DNA from 3 places in the Rhizobium sp. NPDC090279 genome. Region 3 is predicted to be linked to each of the others. Evidence: predicted binding sites of a transcription regulator. Region 3 holds the regulator's gene; each other region holds the start of a gene.
The links. The regulator PhoB, encoded in region 3, activates phosphate uptake and scavenging genes when phosphate is short. The targets are predictions, from matches to a motif close to TGTCATNNANCTGTCAT.

Region 1 (6,220 bases), on a different contig from region 3:
CGTACATCCACAGGCACGCCGGAATGTGTCGTGGTTGCCGGATGGGACGCCAGCGATTCCGTGCCGCCGAGGCTGACGGCGAGCTTGAAGATCTGCAGCGCGTTCAGGAATTTGAACGATGCCGGCTGGCCGCCCTTGATGTCGAAGGAGAAGGTGGAGCCTGCACCGCTGCACTGGGCCGCGAAGGTGCGGCCCGTTGGAGATGATGGATCGGTATAGGGCAGATAGTGGATCTGCTCGACCTTCGGATGATCGCGCAGGAAATCGGCCACGGCCCGGGCGTTGCTGTTTGCCCGCTCCATGCGGATCTGCAGCGTTTCCAGTGAGCGGCCGAGCATCCAGCAGGAATGCGGGTCGAGCTGCGTGCCGATCGCGCCGCGCAATGCCTTGACCTGCCTGATGATGGCCTTTGAGCCGAGGGCCGCACCTGCGATCAGGTCCGAATGGCCGCCGACATACTTGGTCAGCGAATAAAGGGAGATGTCCGCACCATGCTCGATCGGTCGCTGGAAGACAGGACCAAGCAGCGTATTGTCGCAAGCGATGATCGGCGTATGTCCCTGCTTCTTGCCGATCGTCTGGGCAGTGCGGCGGATTATCGCGATATCGACCAAGCTATTCGTCGGGTTGGCCGGCGTTTCCACGAGAATGACGGAGACGCGGCCTTTGGACATGGCTTCCTCGGCGCTTGCCATGACGGAGCTTTCACTGACGCCATCGGCGAACCCGACGGCGGCGACGCCAAGATTGAGGAATGTCCTGGCGATCAGCGTTTCCGTGCCGCCGTAGAGCGGTTGGGAATGCAAGATTGCGTCTCCGGGGCGGACGAAGGTGAGAAGGGTGGTGGCGATCGCTGACATCCCCGAGGAAAACAGCGCGCCGCTTTCGGCTTTTTCATAGACAGCGAGACGATCCTCGACGATTTCGCTGTTGGGGTGATTGAAGCGCGAATAGACGAGGCCGACGCCGGTGCCTGCCGGCGGCTCCGTGCGGCCGGAGACGTAATTGAAGAAATCACGTCCGTCCTCGGCCGATTTGAAGACGAAGGTGGAGGTCAGGAAAACAGGCGGCTTGACCGCGCCCTCGGAAAGCTCCGGGTCGTAGCCGTAATTCAGCATCTGGGTTTCGGGATGGAGGGCGTGGTTGCCGATATGCGTTTTCGAGGGATGCGGCGCAGTCATGACGGTCTCCTCAGCCGACGGCACGAATTTTAGATTCGCATCATATTATCAGTTGAGGGGCTGCTTGCCATAGTCTTTGGCAGATGACGGGCCCACCAAGGCGAGCCCGTCCTATCGATATGGTCAGTAGATCTCCGGCACGTACATTTCCGGCGGCACCGGGGTGCGGTGGTAGTCTTCGTGGCGAAGGCGCTCCGGCAGGACGATTTCCGGCTTCGGCACGTTTTCATAGGGAATCTGATTCAGAAGATGAGCGATGCAATTGAGGCGTGCTCTCTTCTTGTCGACGGCGTGGACGACCCACCACGGCGCTTCCGGAATATGCGTGCGCTCCAGCATCTCTTCCTTGGCCTTGGTGTATTCTTCCCAGTGCACCCGGCTCTGCAGGTCCATCGGCGAAAGCTTCCACTGCTTCAGCGGGTCCTGAATGCGCATGTTGAAGCGGAATTCCTGCTCCTCGTCGGTGATCGAGAACCAGTATTTGAGCAGGATGATGCCGGAGCGAACCAGCATCCGCTCGAAATCCGGCACGGAGCGGAAAAACTCTTCCAGCTCATCCGGAGAGCAGAAACCCATGACGCGTTCGACGCCGGCGCGGTTATACCAGCTGCGGTCGAACAGTACCATTTCGCCAGCGGTCGGCAGATGAGCGGTGTAACGCTGGAAATACCACTGATGCCGCTCACGCTCGGTCGGTGCCGGCAATGCGACGACGCGGCAGACGCGTGGATTGAGGCGCTGGGTGACACGCTTGATGGCGCCGCCCTTGCCGGCGGAATCGCGGCCCTCGAACAGCACGACGACCTTGAGCTTCTTGTACTGCACCCAGTCCTGCAGGCGCACCAGCTCATGCTGAAGGCGGAAGAGTTCGCGGAAATAGAGCCGGCGGTCGAGCGTTGCCTCGCCTTCGCTGATAAGGCCTTCCGCAACCAGCTCGTCGAGGCGGTCCTCTTCGAGCTGCAGCTCCAGCTCTTCGTCAAAGCTGTCGACGATCTCATCCTTGATACGGCTGAGCGGGTCCTGGGTCTCTTCGGTCATTGTGCGCCTCCTGCTCTGTTTTCATGTTGATGCTGCAGCCCTGAAGCCGCAGAAAGCCGGCACGCTGCTCATGCACGTGCCGGCTGTGGCTTTGACATTATTCGGCGGTCCAGCCGCCGTCGACGGAAAGCGTCGTGCCGGTAATTTGCTTCGCGGCGTCGCCGCACAGGAAGACGGCGATGGCGGCCACTTCGTCGACGGTCACGAATTCCTTCGTCGGCTGGGCGGCCAGCAACACATCGTGCTTGACCTGCTCTTCCGTCATGTTGCGTGCCTTCATCGTCTCGGGGATCTGCTTTTCGACCAGCGGCGTCCAGACATAGCCAGGCGCGATGGAATTGACGGTCACGCCGTTCTGCGCGGTTTCGAGGGCGATGGTCTTGGTCAGGCCGGTAATGCCGTGCTTGGCGGAGACATAGGCCGATTTGAAGGGGGAGGCGACCAGCGCGTGCGCCGAGGATGTGTTGATGATGCGGCCCCATTTGCGCGCCTTCATGCCGGGAATGGCCGCCTTGATGGCATAGAAAGCGGCCAGCAGGTTGATGCGGATGATCGCTTCCCACTTGTCATCGGGAAATTCCTCGATCGGCGCGACAAACTGGATGCCGGCATTGTTGACGAGAATATCGAGGCTGCCGAAGGCTTCCTCGGCTTCGCGCACCATTGATGTCACTTCCTCGCCGTTCATCATATTGGCGCCGGAGTAACGGCACTTCACGCCGAAGTCGGCTTCGATGGCTGCGCGTTCCTTTTCGATCGCATCGGCATCGCCGAGGCCGTTGATCGTCACATTCGCGCCCTCGGCGGCAAAGGCGCGGGCAATCGCCAGCCCGATACCGCTCGTCGAACCGGTGACCAGCGCATTCTTCGAAGTCAACGAACCCATTATGCTACTCCCGCAATCGCTATGACATGGTTGGATAAAGGGAAATGCTCAAGATGAGCGCACACTGCCAGCCTCGTATGTCGCTTTGATTACAGTGGCGGTCAGGCCCCGCGCCGCAACCGTCCGGCGCCTGACACTTCATTGTCATGCAACCGTGCAAATTTCCGCAATGGTGCCCGGCGATTTTCTCTAGCGACGGAAAATATGATGAAGGTCGAAGACATTCTCAAACATGCCTATGCAATGCCGCTGACCAATCCCTCCTATCCCCCAGGACCCTACAGGTTCTTCGATCGAGAATACATCATCATTACCTACCGCACGACACGCGAGGCCCTTGAGGCCGTCGTGCCCGCGCCGCTCGAGATCGACGAGCCGCTGGTAAAGTATGAATTCATCCGCATGCCCGATTCCACCGGCTTCGGCGACTATACCGAGACCGGACAGGTCATCCCGGTGACATATCGCGGACAAAAGGGTGGTTATGTCCACTCTATGTATCTCGATGACGATGCGCCGATCACCGGTGGCCGTGAAATCTGGGGCTTTCCGAAGAAGCTTGCCAGTCCGAAGATCGTCAACGAGGGCGAAGTCATCGTTGGTACGCTGCATTATGGCAGCGTCCTCTGCGCCACCGGAACGATGGGCTACAAGCACAAGCCGGTCGATCAAGGACCGCTTTTGTCCGCTCTGTCGGAGCCGAATTTCCTGATCAAGATCGTGCCGCATGTCGATGCAACGCCCCGCATCTGCGAGCTGGTGCGCTATTATTTGACCGATATCACCATCAAGGAAGCCTGGACCTCGCCTGCCGCCCTCGATCTGAGGCCACACGTCATGGCCGATGTCGCGCGGCTGCCCGTTCTCGAAGTGGTTTCCGCCGTTCATTTCACTGCCGATTTGACCCTCGGCCTTGGCGAAGTCGTTCACGACTACCTCGCCGAGCGCCGATAGCCAAAGGCTCTATTTTCTTTTCATGCTGGAGACGGACCGTGCTCGAACGAAACACCAAGGCCGCAGCCCCGACTATCCCGGAAATTGCCGCTCAATATGATCGTGTCGCCCTGGTATTCCAGGGCGGCGGCGCCCTCGGCGCCTATCAGGCCGGCGTCTACCAGGCGCTTGCCGAGGCCGGATGCGAGCCCACCTGGCTGTCGGGCGTCTCGATCGGCGCGGTCAACGCCGCGATCATTGCCGGTAACGAACCGAGCCGGCGGCTGCAGCGTTTGGAGCAATTCTGGCAGATCATCTCAGGCCGCAAGATCTGGGCCTACACGCCGGAAGGCGATTTCTTCCGTGATATCCGCAACCGCACGAGTTCATGGATGACCATGACGATGGGGCAGCCCGGCTTCTTCAAACCGCGCTTTCCCAATCCCTGGCTCGAGCTGCCGGGTGCCGAAGGTGCGACCAGCTTCTACGATTCCGCCGAGCTGAAGAAGACGCTGGAAATGCTGATCGACTTCGACGTGCTGAATGATGGCAAGAAGCGCTTCAGTGTCGGCGCGGTCAACGTCAGAACCGGCAATTTCGTCTATTTCGACACCGACAATATCTGGATTGGCCCTGAGCACATCATGGCAAGCGGCGCCCTGCCGCCCGCCTTGCCGTCCATCCGCATCGAAGGCGAATATTATTGGGATGGCGGCATCGTCTCCAACACGCCGCTGCAATATCTGCTCGATCAGGAAGAAGACCGCAGCTCGCTCGTGTTCCAGGTGGATCTCTTCAGCGCGCGTGGCGTCCTGCCGCGCAGCATGCCGGACGTGCTGTCGCGTCATAAGGACATCATGTATTCGAGCCGCACGCGGCAGAACACCGACAACTTCAAGCGCATTCACGGGCTGAAAATGAAGCTCTTGAGCGCGCTGAAGCGTGTTCCGAAGGATCAGCTGACCCCCGCAGAGGAAGAGCTGATCGCCGACTATTCCGACGCCGGCGTGGTCAACATCGTGCATCTGATCTATCAGCACAAGAATTACGAAGGCCACGCCAAGGACTATGAATTCTCCGGCACCTCGATGCGCGAACATTGGGACATGGGGCTCGAGGATACCAAGCGCACGCTGCGTCATTCCGAATGGCTGCTGCCGCCCTTCACCGACGATGGCGTCGCCATCCACGATCTGCACCGCGAAGATCCGGTCTGAGGCAGCCAAGCTGCAACCCGATTGTACCAAATTGCCGGCCGGGCTTTCGCTCCGCCGGCACAATTTTTGACTGGGCTCGCAAAACTCCCCGACGCGGCAAGCTATCCCTGCTTGAGCCGGTGCCGGTGGGCTGCCTGCTTGGCGCGATTGCCGCACATTGCCATACTGCACCAGCGTCTGCGGTGGCCGCGCGTGTGGTCGACGAAAAGCAGGGTGCAAGCATGACCTTCGCACGCCTTCACATCGGAGAAATCCTCCGCGCAGACGAAGTGTCCCAGCGCTTCGCCGATCGGTAACAGCAGCGACTCCGGCGAGCGCCATTTCCGCATCGACTGAAAGCCGAGCCCCTCGTCCTTGTCCGATTGTGCTGCGACGATCCGACCGAAGCCTTCGTCGCGTTCCAGCAGGCGGTTCAGAGGCTCCAGTTCGTTCACGGCATCCGTTGTCAGCGGCGATCCCTTGCGGGCAAGCACGAAGCTTCTGAACCATTCGCGCAGGCTTCTGGCCTGATCGGCGACCTTGTCGAGTTCGCCGGGAAGCGCCTGCTCGCGCATGGTAGCCAGTATCTCCCGCGACACCAGGCCCGCCTGTTCCAGCCAGCGCAGCAGACCCTCTCCATCATCGATCCAGTCGATCGGCACATCCACGGGCGTTGCGACCGAATTGAGAAAATCCAGTCCCAGCGTGTCGCCGACGAAGATGGCGGGGGAATGGTTGTCCATGGACTACTCCTGTTCCGGCCGACAGGGATACTGCAAGGCCGCTCGAAAATGCAGCCTTTACATAACCTATCAAATGCCGCTTGACAAGTTACGCATATCGAGCGTAACCCTATTGGTGTCATTTAAACGGTTACTAACTTCAAGCCATAGGGAGAAAGCTGATGTCGTCGCGAAACGTAGGTATTGTTCTTGTCCATGGCGCCTGGGCGGATGGGTCTGGCTGGGCAAAGGTGATCGCGCCGT
Region 2 (6,220 bases), 410 kb from region 3:
TATTTGCGATCAGGCAGCCGAAACGGCCGGCCGAGTGACCATAGACGCTGAAACCGGTCTTTATGTCTTCTGCGAATTGGGCGGCAGTGCCGATGACATCGTCATCGTCACCGCGAGTGAGAAGAGGTTGATTGAGGAGATCGCGCTTCATCTCGGCGACGGTGGCCTGCCGTTGGAAGCCGTCGATGCCGCCGTCGGCAGTCTTGTCGGCCAGACGATGCAGGATGTCGAGCGCAAGCTCATTCTCCAGACGCTGCATCATTGCGACGGAGATCCTACCCATACGGCGTTCATGCTCGGCATGCCGCTCGTCACCCTTTGCAACAAGCTGGCGGTCTATTTTTCGGACCCGGCGGGCGAACTGCCGCAGACTGCTGCGGAGACCGGATACGGAGCGAAAAGCTACCGGCTGTGATTGCGGGCGCATTTTATGCGGACGCATTATGCCCCGGTTACTAAAACCGGGATCGCGCTCCTGGAACAGGGCGCAAATCGAAACGGCGCGATGTCCGGCCACGGCTATCGCGCATGATGTAATTCGAGCGGGGCGGCGCACGAGGAACCAAATGAGATCCGGGAAAAGATCATGGATTCTTTCAGCGAGAGAAAAGACCCCGTCCCATCGAAGATGCATTCCTTGTTCGACGGCTGCGTGAAGATCGTTTCGGCCTATGTCAGCCACAATGCCATGCCCGTTCACAGTCTTCCAAGGCTGATCAAGGATATCCACGAGGCGCTGCAAACATTGGATGGGTCGGCTGCGATCGTCGAGCGCAGCAATCTGGTGCCGGCGGTGGATTTGAAGAAATCGATAACCAGCGATTACATCGTCTGCCTCGAAGACGGCAAACGCTTCAAGACGCTGAAGCGCCATTTGCGTGTGCATTATGGCCTGACGCCCGAGGAATACAGGCAAAAGTGGGGGCTTGCTCCCAACTATCCGATGGTTGCGCAGAACTACGCCAACCGTCGCTCGGAGCTCGCCAAGATTTCCGGCCTCGGTGCGAACGGCAACAAGAGGGAAGGCGTCCGCTGAAGCAATTCGGAAACGGGCGCATTCCGCGTTGTTGACGGACAAGGCTTCGACGCCCTGCGGGAGTTCGAGCGGGTATTCGCGAATGGATGCGTGCGCGTTTCGCGGCGCCTGCCGTGGGCTGCGTCTCTCGGCGGAGCGCTGCCAATAAAATGGCGCCCTGCAAGGGGCGCCATTTTATTCGGGGCTTTCCAAAGTCGCGATCAGTGACCGATCAGAAGACCTGACGCAGCACGACGAAGAGCACGAAGGCAAGCGCGATCGAGGCCGGCAGCGTCAGTATCCAGGCCATCAGCATGTTGCGCACGGTCGACCATTGCAGGCCGGAGCCGTTGGCCGCCATGGTGCCGGCCACACCGGAGGACAGCACGTGCGTGGTCGAAACCGGCAGGCCGAGATGGTCGGCCGCACCGATCGTCAGCATGGCGACCACTTCGGCGGCTGCACCCTGACCATAGGTCAGGTGCGTCTTGCCGATCTTTTCGCCGACGGTGACGACGATGCGCTTCCAGCCGACCATGGTGCCGAGGCCGAGTGCCAGGGCGACTGCGACCTTCACCCAGAGCGGGATGAACTTGGTCGCATGATCGACGGCGGCATGATAGTTGGTGACGGCCTTCAGGTCGTCGGCGCTCATCGGCAGCAGTTTCTGCTTGTCGATCAGCTTCAGCGATTCACCGATCAGATAGATGTCGTTGCGAACGTTGCTGACGAGGCCGTTCGGCAGCTTCTCGACGCTCGGATAGGCGGCGATCTCGGCGCTGGTTGCATGGATATAAGCCTGCAGAGCCGGCGTCGTCGCATCCGTCCAGGTCTTGGTCTTGACGGCATCGCTGACGGCAGCCTTGGGATCGGCAGGCGTCGCAACGCCCGGCTTCACATATTTGCCGAGTACCGTCTCGACCTGTGCCGAGGCGGCCTTGTAGGCCTCGAGATAGTTGATGTCGGGCGTCTTGTTCAGCGCGAAGGCGGTCGGGACAAGACCGATGAGGATGAGCATGATCAGGCCCATGCCCTTCTGGCCGTCATTCGAGCCGTGGGCAAAGCTGACGCCTGTGCAGGTGAAGATCAGCAGGCCGCGAATCCAGGGTGGCGGCGGCGCATTGCCCTTCGGGGCTTCATAAAGCGCCTTGTTGCGGATCAGCACCTTGGCGACCAGCAGCAGCAACGCGGCCGCGCCGAAGCCGATGATCGGTGACAACAGCAGCGACATGCCGACACTGCTTGCCTGCGACCAGTCGACGCCGCTGGTGGCGGAGCCGGCAGGCGCCAGGAACTGGTTGGCAAGGCCGACGCCGATGATCGAGCCGACGAGCGTGTGCGAGCTTGAGGCCGGCAGACCGAGATACCAGGTTCCGAGGTTCCAGATGATGGCGGCGGTCAAAAGGGCGAAGACCATCGCCAGACCGGAGCCGGAGCCGACCTGCAGGATCAGCTCCACCGGCAGCAGCGCCAGGATACCGAAGGCGACGGCGCCGGACGAGGTCAGCACCCCGAGGAAGTTGAAGAAGCCGGACCAGATGACGGCGAATTCGGCCGGTAGCGAGCGGGTGTAGATGACGGTTGCCACAGCATTGGCCGTGTCGTGGAAGCCGTTGACGAATTCGAAGCCGAGAGCGATCAGCAGCGCCAGACCGAGCAAGATCCACGGAACAGCAGCGGCTTCAGCAAGATCGCTGCCAAGGGCATAACCGACATAGACGAGGCCGCCCAGAACAATGACGCCGAAGATCGGCAGAAACCACTTTGCCGAGCCGCCTGCGCCGTGAATCGGATGATCGGCATTGCCGCCCTCCGCATTGTTTGAAACGAGGTCGACCATCCCAAACTCCTTTATGGCAATTGATATTGCTGGTGTAAGCCTCGTTCATGAAACTCTCGTGACGCGCGAGTAGGTTGCGGAGGCCTGCAAATACCTGGCAATGCCAGCTTTTTCGGCCGCCGGCATAAGCCTGGACCCATCCTAATTTCGCCGCCAAAAGGCCTTTTTCGGTTCAGCCAGCGTTCATACCTCGGGGGGTTAAATCCCTGATGTAAGGGACTTGGATAGAGGGCCATCAAAATGAGATCGTCCGTGATTGCCATCGCTGCCTTGTTCGGCAGCCTGGTTGTATCTTCGGCAGAGGCAATGCCTATCCCAGCCGTTGGGACAGCGGCCTCAGTGCCGATCGTGAAAGTTGACTATGCCTGCGGCCGTGGCAGGCACCTGACGCGCTGGGGCGATTGCCGCCCGAACCGCTGGGGTCCGCCGCGAGGCTACTACAGGCCGCCACCGCCGCCGCCATGGGGCTGGTACGGCCATCGCCATCACCGTGACGGTTGGCGCGATGACCGCTGGCGTGATGACCGCTGGCGCGATCGCCCGCGCTACTGGTAAGATCAGAGACACCGCCGCACCTTGCGGCGGTGTCTTGTCTAGAGCATTTCCGCTTTTCTTTGAATCGCGAGAATGCTCTATCCTCTTGTTTTCTTACGCATTCCGGATGGAAAACCGCTGCGCACTTTTCCTGGAAATGCTCTAAGGATGGATTTGGGGCCGTAACGCGCGTGCCCCGAGCCATAGTGCGGCAAGGGCGAGCAGGCTGGCTGATAAAATTGCAGCGAGGCTTTTCGCATGAAGCACGATATCGGCAAGCTTCGGCCGGATGAGATCGGCCGTATTGAAGTTCTCTGCGCTGAACTTGCACAGAACCAGCGAGAGATTGTTGCGTACCAGTGTCGCGTCGATATCCGAGACGAGGTCGTTGACCGGCGCCTTTTCCTCTTTCATCGCCCGCATCTGTAGCAGCACCGCCTTCGCCGCTGCGAGATAGGCGTGCGAGCATTCGTTGAACGGGCTTTCCTCGTCGCTGACGCTGCCCGGCATCAAGCCCCATAGGCAATAGGCACGCTGGATCTGCGCGAAGTTCAAGATGCGGCGGAAGGTTTCGTCGGTATCAGACGCACCCTCGGCAAGCGATATGATCCGCCCGTAGTAGGGCGCGATCACAGCCATTTCGCCATGGGTGAGGCTTGGGATCGGGATGCCGGCCTGGCTTCCAGAGGAGCCGCCGCCATGCGCGGCAACCGCAATCGGCCAGCCTGAAAACATGAGGCAGAAGACTGTAAGCAAGACGCCGCGTGAATGCCGGCGTCTCCCGCGCATGTTGCCATGCGCGGGATGCGAGCTATTTATCATACTAAGCGCGGCGCGGGGTGGCTGCGTTGCCGTAGCGCGGCTGCGGCAGCTGGCGTTCCGCCCAGGCTCCGAAGGCAAGCCCGAGCGTCGTCCAGAGGATGACATGCATGCCGATCGAGGTGAGGCGGAAGCGCCAGAGCACGACAGCCGAGAATTGCTCCGGCACTTCGTTGATTGGGGGAAGCAGGTATTGGATCAATGCGATGAAGACGATGTAGCCGATGCCGGCAATGATCGCACTGTTCCACGAACCATATCGTGCCGCCAGCCGGCGGCCGAAGCCCACGGCGACGATCATGGCGACGATGGAGGCGACGATCATGATGAAGAACAGTTCTGTTCTTGCGCCGATCGTGTCGGGGTTGCCGACGGCCGGCGGGTTTGCCGGATATTTGATGTCGGGCACGAGCGAAATCGTCACGAAGGCGGCGATTGCAAGCAGCGCCGCGGTGCTGCGCGCGCCGAGCGGGCTGACGCGGCCATAGACGAAGGAGAAGACCAGCGCGAACAATCCGCCGATCGCCGTCGAAAAGACCATGATGCCGGTGAAGAGGCCAATGCCCGCCTGCGTGGCGCGGCTGACGATTTCCGGCTCCGGCGCTTCGCCGGCGGCCTGCGCGGCCTTTTCTTCAAAGCCGATGGCCCAATCGACCAGCGGTTCGCCGAAAGTGTGGGCGAAGGCAAAAATGAGAATGCCGGCAAGGGCCCCGACGATCATGCCGCGGAGCAAAAGACGTCCAACCATGTGCGTGCTCCCTTAGTGGCAGGGGAAGCCGAGCAGGTGGCGGCCGTCATGCACGAATTCATGCACATACATGCCCGAGATCAGCGAGGTCGCGCCTTCTTCTGCGCCGATGAAATAGATGGCGAGCAGCATCAGCAGGCCGGCGAAAATGGCCCAGGGCAGGATCTGGCCGAGCGGAATTGGCTGCGGAACCGTGGATGGGGCGAAAGTGGTGTCGGACATTGTATTTCCCTTTTTAAGAAAAGCGCGTTCCATTTGCGGAAGGGTTCTTGCGGGAAGGGTCTGGCTTTCGAGGGCGAAGCTTCCGTCATCGATTACAGTGGCGCGACCGCGCCGGGATTCCACCGGCTTCCACACCCGCAAGTGCAAGTTTATATCTATCTGTAAAGATAGTTGTCAATCAAGCGCCACTGCGATGTGAAATCGCGACAAGAGCGCGGCAGGGGATGGAGTTGGGGGATCTTATGAAAACGCGTTTGAGCTGGATTTGCCATGGCGCGACGCAAGCCAATCGAAACGGTTGCTTTCCGGATGATGAACCGTTGGAGGCGAAGGCGGCACAGCAGGCTCAATCGCTGTCCTTCGGGCTCGGGCCGATCGATCGGGTCTGGACCAGTCCGGCCCTGCGCGCCCGCCAGACGGCGACGGTCCTCGGCCTCGAAGCCATTCCGGATGTCGGCTTGCGCGAATGCGATTACGGCGACTGGCGGGGACAATCGCTTGCCGGACTGCATGAAAGGGATGCGGAATCCCTGGCGCTATGGATGACGGATACGTCGGTGGCGCCGCATGGTGGCGAGGCACTGTCGGCCGTCATGAAGCGTGTCGGCGAATGGATGGGGCATCATATCGAGGATAGCGGCCATATCGTCGTCATCACCCATGCGAGCGTCATCCGCGCTGCCGTTCTGCAGGCGCTGCAGGCACCGGCGGCGGCATTCTGGGCGATCGATGTCGAGCCGTTCGGGATTGTCGAAATGACCAGCGACAGCCTCCGTTGGCAGCTTCGCTTCCCGAAGATGATGATATAGCTAGTTCCGCAAGTCTGCCTAAAGCGGAAATGCTCTGGCGGTCAACGGGCCGCCTTCGCCCGTTGCCGTTCGAAATAGACGAGATAGACGGCCATGCCGAATGTCATGGCGGCCAGTCCATACCAGGTGATGGCGTAGACGAGATGGCTGTTGTGGAAGGTGATCTGCGTCAACCCTCCGACCGGCAATCCGCCCGGATTTTTCGTATCGTCGGCATCGATGAAGTAGGGCGC
Region 3 (6,220 bases):
AACGCCCCGACTGCGGGCGTTGAGTTCAAGCCGATTTCTTGGTGCGGGCTGCGCGTGCGCGCTCGGCGGCACGCTCGAGGCGAGTAAGACCTTCGCGCGCTTCCTCAGCGGTCACCACGAGCGGCGGCAGCAGACGAATGACGTTGTCGCCGGCCAGAACGCCTAGCAGATGCTCGGCGCGAACCGCCTGCAGAAGCTCGGCCTGCGGAATTGCACTCTTGATGCCGAGCATGAGGCCTTCGCCGCGAACGTCCTCGATGATGTCGGGGAAGCGATCCTTGAGCGAGGCAAGTCCCTGACGGAAGATCAGGGCGATATCGCGGACATGCTGCAGGAAGCCTTCGGCGAGCACGATGTCGAGGACGGCATTGCCGACCGCCATGGCGAGCGGATTGCCGCCATAGGTCGAGCCGTGCGTGCCGGCCTTCATGCCCGAGGCGGCTTCCGCGGTGGCAAGGCATGCGCCGAGCGGGAAACCGCCGCCGATACCCTTGGCGACCGCCATGATGTCCGGCTTGATACCAGCCCATTCATGGGCGAAGAGCTTACCCGTGCGGCCGACGCCGCATTGTACTTCATCGAGAACCAGCAGCAGGCCGTGTTCGTCGCAGATCTCACGCAGGCCGCGCAGGAATTCGTTGGTCGCCGGGCGGATGCCGCCCTCGCCCTGCACAGGCTCGATCAGGATCGCGGCCGTCGCATCGGTGATGGCGGCACGCACGGCATCGAGATCGCCGAAAGGCACCTGATCGAAGCCCGGCGCCTTCGGGCCGAAGCCCTCGATATATTTTTCCTGACCGCCGGCGGCGATCGTCGCGATGGTGCGGCCATGGAAGGCGCCCTCGAAGGTGATGATGTGGAACTTTTCGGGATGTCCCTTGGCGAACTGATAGCGCCGCGCCGTCTTGATGGCGCATTCGAGCGCCTCGGCGCCTGAGTTGGTGAAAAACACCTTGTCGGCGAAGGTCACGTCCGTCAACCGCTTCGAAAGCTTCTCCTGACCGGGCACCTCGTAGAGGTTGGACAGATGCCACACCTTGTCGGCCTGCGCCTTCAGTTCCGCGACGAGATGGGGGTGCGCATGGCCGAGCGAATTAACCGCAACGCCGGCTGCGAAATCGAGGTAGCGTTCGCCGCTTTCCGTGATCAGCCAGACGCCTTCGCCTCGCTCGAACCGCAGCGGAGCACGCATGTAGGTGTCATAAAGCGGCGCGGTCTCGGCCATGGCCATATCTCCTCGATCACAACTTTAAGGACCGATCGCTTCCGTTTGATGAAACGGGTCCGAAAAAATCAAAAATGCCGCCTTGCGGCGGCCTGCGCACTATTGATGTTTTGCACCGCGATGTCAACAAAACTGCCGTTTTGGCAGGTGCGAGAAAGCGCTTGCGGGCAAAAGGGATAGGTTCGGCGGCGGCTATTGCAGAAATGCCACGCCGGGACAGCAAGTTGGGGAAAACCTCGAAATCGATTCCTCAAGATTCCCGCGACTCTTGTCACGGAGTCAGCCTCACACTAGGTTAAAAAGCAATTGCTAGACTGCATGCGGCGGAACTAGTCACCACAATTTTAGAGCGTTTCGCGCCTCGACCCCATACGAGGCAATGGTGAGGGATTCTGCCATCGGAAACGCGACAGCGGAGACAGGGCATGAATTGGACAGACGAACGCGTCGAGAAGCTGAAAAAGCTATGGTCCGAAGGGTTGAGCGCCAGCCAGATCGCTGCGCAGCTTGGTGGCGTGAGCCGTAACGCCGTCATCGGCAAGGTGCATCGCCTGAACCTTCCCGGCCGAGCGAAGGCGGGCGGCACGGCAACCGCAGCACGCACGCCGAAGCGCAGCGCCGCAGCTCCCCGCGCAGCGAGCTATGGAACGCGTGTTGCAACCCGCACCGTGGTCACCCGCCAGCAGGGCGCAACCATGCTGAGGGAAGAAGTCGAGATCGATGCCGTCAACGAGATCCAGTATCGCCCGGCCACCAATGTCGTCGTCCCGATCTCCCGGCGCCTCGGCCTGACGGAACTGACCGAGCGCACCTGCAAGTGGCCGGTCGGCGATCCCTTGAAGGACGATTTCCACTTCTGCGGCAACGAGAGCCCAGATGCATCGCCCTATTGCGGCTACCATCAGCGCCTGGCCTATCAGCCGGTGCATGAGCGGCGTCGGCCGGCGCAACCGCGCGGCTGAGATGCCCCATAATTGAGGTAAAGAAACGGGCCCTTTGGGGCCCGTTTTCTGTTTCCGCCGCTATGTTGAGTGCCTGATCGGGTATTCCCGCTCAGGCCTCCATGGAGTAGCCCGCGCCGCGAACGGTGCGGATGACATCCTGCATATTGGAGAAGTTGAGCGCCTTGCGCAGGCGGCCGACATGGACGTCGACAGTACGTTCGTCGACATAGATATCGTGTCCCCAAACGCCGTCGAGCAGCTGCGAACGCGAGAAGACACGGCCCGGCGAGGACATCAGGAATTCCAGCAGGCGGAATTCCGTCGGCCCCAACCGCACTTCGCGGCTCTTGCGGTGAACGCGATGGGTCTCGCGGTCGAGCTCGATATCGCCACAACGAAGCACCGTGGAGAGAACCTCCGGACGGGCGCGCCGCAGCATCGCCTTGACGCGAGCCATCAGCTCCGGCGTCGAGAACGGCTTGACGACGTAGTCGTCCGCGCCGGTGGAAAGACCACGCACGCGCTCGCTCTCCTCGCCGCGGGCCGTCAGCATGATGATCGGCAGCCGCTCCGTCTCCGGCCGCATACGCAGCCGGCGGCAGAGCTCGATGCCGGATACACCGGGGAGCATCCAGTCGAGGATCAGAAGGTCGGGGATGCGCTCCTGGAGACGCAGCTCGGCCTCATCGCCTCTGAGGATCGTATCGACCTCGAAGCCTTCGGCCTCGAGATTGTAGCGCAGCAGAACGCTGAGCGCTTCCTCGTCTTCTACAACAGCAACTCTCGGAACCATGCGCCTATGGTCTCCTTTCTTCGCTTCCAGATTATTCCGTCACTGCGCCGACGGTGTTGGCGGTATCGTCTTTCGGGCGCTCGCCTTCCGGCTGGGCACCGGTCGCCATGTAATAGATCGTCTCGGCGATGTTGGTGGCATGGTCGCCGATGCGCTCGATGTTCTTGGCGCAGAAGAGAAGATGCGTGCAGGTGGTGATGTTGCGCGGATCTTCCATCATGTAGGTCAGCATCTCGCGGAACAGCGAGGTGTACATCGCGTCGATTTCCTCGTCGCGTTCGCGGATCGACACGGCCTTGTCCGGCGAGCGGGTGGCGTAGACGTCGAGGACTTCTTTGAGCTGGCTCAGCGCCAGTTCGGACAGGTGTTCGATGCCGCGGGCGAGACGACGGGGAACACCGGTGCCCTGCACGGCGATGACGCGCTTGGCGGTGTTCTTGCCGAGATCGCCGACGCGCTCCAGATCGGAGGCGATGCGGATCGAGCCCATGATCTCGCGCAGGTCGGCCGCCATCGGCTGACGACGAGCGATGGTGACGATCGCCTTGTCGCCGACTTCGCGCTCGGCATGGTCGAGAACGACGTCGTCGGAGATGACCTTCTGGGCGAGGCCGGTATCGCTGTTGACCAGCGCGCGGACGCTGTCGCTGACCATCTGCTCGGCCAGACCGCCCATTTCAGCAATGCGGCGCGTCAGGAACTTCAGGTCTTCGTCATAGGCAGAGAGAATGTGAGTGGAGACCATTTTTCTATCCTCAAGGTAAACTGTGTGAAAGGAGCCGCGCGCCTGACATCATCAACCAAAACGGCCCATGATGTAATCCTGCGTGCGGAAATCGTCGGGATTGGTGAACATCTTATCGGTGTCGTTCTCCTCAACCAGATGGCCGAGATGGAACATTGCGGTGCGTTGCGAGACGCGGGCTGCCTGCTGCATGGAATGCGTCACGATGACGATCGTGAAATTTTCCCGCAGCTCATGGATAAGGTCTTCGACCTTGGCGGTTGCGATCGGATCGAGCGCCGAACAGGGCTCGTCCATCAGGATGACCTCGGGGCTGACGGCAACGGCGCGGGCGATGCACAGGCGCTGCTGCTGACCACCCGACAGGCTCGTGCCGGCATCGTGGAGGCGATCCCGGACTTCGCCCCAAAGGCCTGCCTTCTGCAGGCTGGTCTCGACGATATGATCGAGATCGGCCTTGGAGCGATGCAGGCCATGGATACGAGGCCCGTAGGCGACATTCTCGTAGATCGACTTCGGAAACGGATTGGGCTTCTGGAAGACCATGCCCACCCGAGCGCGCAATTCCACGACATCGATGCTGTTGTCGTAGACATCCCGATCGTCGAGCGTGATCTTGCCGGTAACCCGGCACGTCTCGATCGTATCGTTCATGCGGTTGAGGCAACGCAGGAAGGTAGACTTGCCGCAGCCGGACGGGCCGATGAGCGCCGTGACCGTGTTGGCGCGGATCTTCAGATTGACGTCGAAGAGCGCGCGCTTGTCGCCGTAAAAGACCGAAACGTCCTGGCCGATCATCTTGTAGGGGATCGTCATCATCTTCTTGGTCAATGCTCTTTCGCTTGCGGCTTCCGTCATCATGTTCATTTGATGGCCCTCCCCTACCAGCGCCGTTCGAAGCGGCGGCGCAGCAGGATGGCGCCGATATTCATCGCGACGAGGAAGAAGAGCAGGACGATGATGGCCCCCGACGTCCTTTCGACGAAGGCACGCTCGGCTTCGCTCGCCCACATGTAGATCTGCACCGGCAGCGCGGTCGAAGGATCGAGCGGCGATGCTGGATAGTTGGCGACGAAGGCGACCATGCCGATCAAGAGCAGCGGCGCCGTCTCGCCGAGCGCATGAGCAAGGCCGAGGATCGTGCCCGTCAGGATGCCGGGCATGGCGAGCGGCAGCACATGATGGAAGACCATCTGCATGCGCGACGCGCCGAGCCCGAGGGCGGCACTGCGGATCGACGGCGGCACGGCCCGCAGCGCCGAGCGGGTGGCGATGATGATCATCGGCAGCGTCATCAGGCTGAGCACCAGCCCGCCGACCAGCGAGGCCGAGCGCGGCAGACCCATCATGTTGATGAAGACCGAGAGGCCCAGCAGGCCGTAGACGATCGAGGGCACCGCGGCGAGGTTGTTGATGTTGACCTCGATCAGATCCGTCAGCCGGTTCTTCGGCGCGAACTCCTCCAGATAGATCGACGCCGCAACGCCGACCGGCAAGGCGAGCACGAGCACGGTCAGCATCAGATAGAGCGAGCCGATCAACGCGACACCGAGACCGGCGGCTTCGGGCCGGCTCGAATTGCCCGACACGAAGAGGCCGCTGTTGAAGGCCTTGTACAGCGCGCCGCTATCGCCGAGCTGCTTCATCCAGGCGACCTGCCGGTCGGATACCTTGCGGTCCTTTTCGTCGACGGTCAGATCGATCTGCCCCTTGTTGGCGGAATCGATGTTGGCGCTGGCGAGAAAAGTGACGTTCTGCGTCGTCCCCATGATCGAAGGGTTGGCGACGACCCTGTCGCGCAACGCGACCCTTGCCCCCTCCGATACCATCGCCGTCGCCTCGCGAACGAGCGCTCGGTTGGCCGGATCGATACCGAGCACCTTCACCAGCGCGTCGCGCACCAGAAGCGGATAGTTGGCTGCTATCAGCACCTGCGGATCGCTTATGCGCTTGCCTGCGGGGTCAATCACCTTCTCGGTGAATTCGATCGGCAAGGTGATCGAGGTCTGAACGAAGGCGGTATAGCCCGTGCGGACCACGGTCGAGACCAGGATGGCGAGGAAGACGAGGCCGAAGATGACGGCGGTGATGCCATAGGCACGAAAGCGGCGCTCGGCGGCATAGCGCCTGGCGATGCCGATATCGCGGCGCGCAAGCGTGCCCGGCGTCAGGCCGCGCGGCGTGTTCGGCGCAGAGGACGATACGACGTCGCTCATTCGTACTGCTCCCTGTAGCGGCGGACGATGTAGAGCGCATAGACGTTGAGGCACAGCGTCAGGCAGAACAGCGTGATGCCGAGCGCGAAGGCGACGAGCGTCTGTGGCGAGGTGAATTCCAGATCGCCGGTCAACTGGTTGACGATCTTCACGGTGACTGTCGTCATCGGCTCGAAGGGATCGAACTGCATGCGCGCGGCGACGCCTGCCGCCAGCACCACGATCATCGTTTCGCCGATCGCCCGCGACGCGGTCATCAGAAGCGCGCCGACAATGCCTGGAAGGGCTGCCGGCAGC

Region 1: the regulator PhoB is predicted to act here: its motif matches at 3,183-3,199, upstream of ACIQWP_RS01840 (acetoacetate decarboxylase).
Region 2: the regulator PhoB is predicted to act here: its motif matches at 2,903-2,919, upstream of ACIQWP_RS07985 (inorganic phosphate transporter).

Annotation. Positions count from the first base shown of each region.
Region 1 covers NZ_JBIVYI010000001.1:399,736-405,955, forward strand. The annotation lists gene ACIQWP_RS01825 (cystathionine gamma-synthase family protein) at 1-1,181, opposite strand, end outside; gene ppk2 (polyphosphate kinase 2) at 1,305-2,219, opposite strand; gene ACIQWP_RS01835 (3-hydroxybutyrate dehydrogenase) at 2,317-3,105, opposite strand; gene ACIQWP_RS01840 (acetoacetate decarboxylase) at 3,313-4,059, shown strand; gene ACIQWP_RS01845 (DUF3734 domain-containing protein) at 4,098-5,255, shown strand; gene ACIQWP_RS01850 (CGNR zinc finger domain-containing protein) at 5,357-5,977, opposite strand; gene ACIQWP_RS01855 (alpha/beta fold hydrolase) at 6,139-6,220, shown strand, end outside.
Region 2 covers NZ_JBIVYI010000003.1:9,175-15,394, forward strand. The annotation lists gene ACIQWP_RS07975 (helix-turn-helix domain-containing protein) at 1-415, shown strand, start outside; gene ACIQWP_RS07980 (MucR family transcriptional regulator) at 587-1,036, shown strand; gene ACIQWP_RS07985 (inorganic phosphate transporter) at 1,248-2,855, opposite strand; gene ACIQWP_RS07990 (GCG_CRPN prefix-to-repeats domain-containing protein) at 3,096-3,410, shown strand; gene ACIQWP_RS07995 (hypothetical protein) at 3,552-4,178, opposite strand; gene ACIQWP_RS08000 (CbtA family protein) at 4,213-4,956, opposite strand; gene ACIQWP_RS08005 (CbtB domain-containing protein) at 4,969-5,178, opposite strand; cobalamin riboswitch at 5,237-5,309, opposite strand; gene ACIQWP_RS08010 (histidine phosphatase family protein) at 5,421-5,987, shown strand; gene ACIQWP_RS08015 (SURF1 family protein) at 6,029-6,220, opposite strand, start outside.
Region 3 covers NZ_JBIVYI010000003.1:423,122-429,341, reverse strand. The annotation lists gene ACIQWP_RS10100 (aspartate aminotransferase family protein) at 26-1,225, opposite strand; gene ACIQWP_RS10095 (GcrA family cell cycle regulator) at 1,651-2,187, shown strand; gene phoB (phosphate regulon transcriptional regulator PhoB) at 2,279-2,962, opposite strand; gene phoU (phosphate signaling complex protein PhoU) at 2,994-3,707, opposite strand; gene pstB (phosphate ABC transporter ATP-binding protein PstB) at 3,759-4,574, opposite strand; gene pstA (phosphate ABC transporter permease PstA) at 4,589-5,923, opposite strand; gene pstC (phosphate ABC transporter permease subunit PstC) at 5,920-6,220, opposite strand, start outside.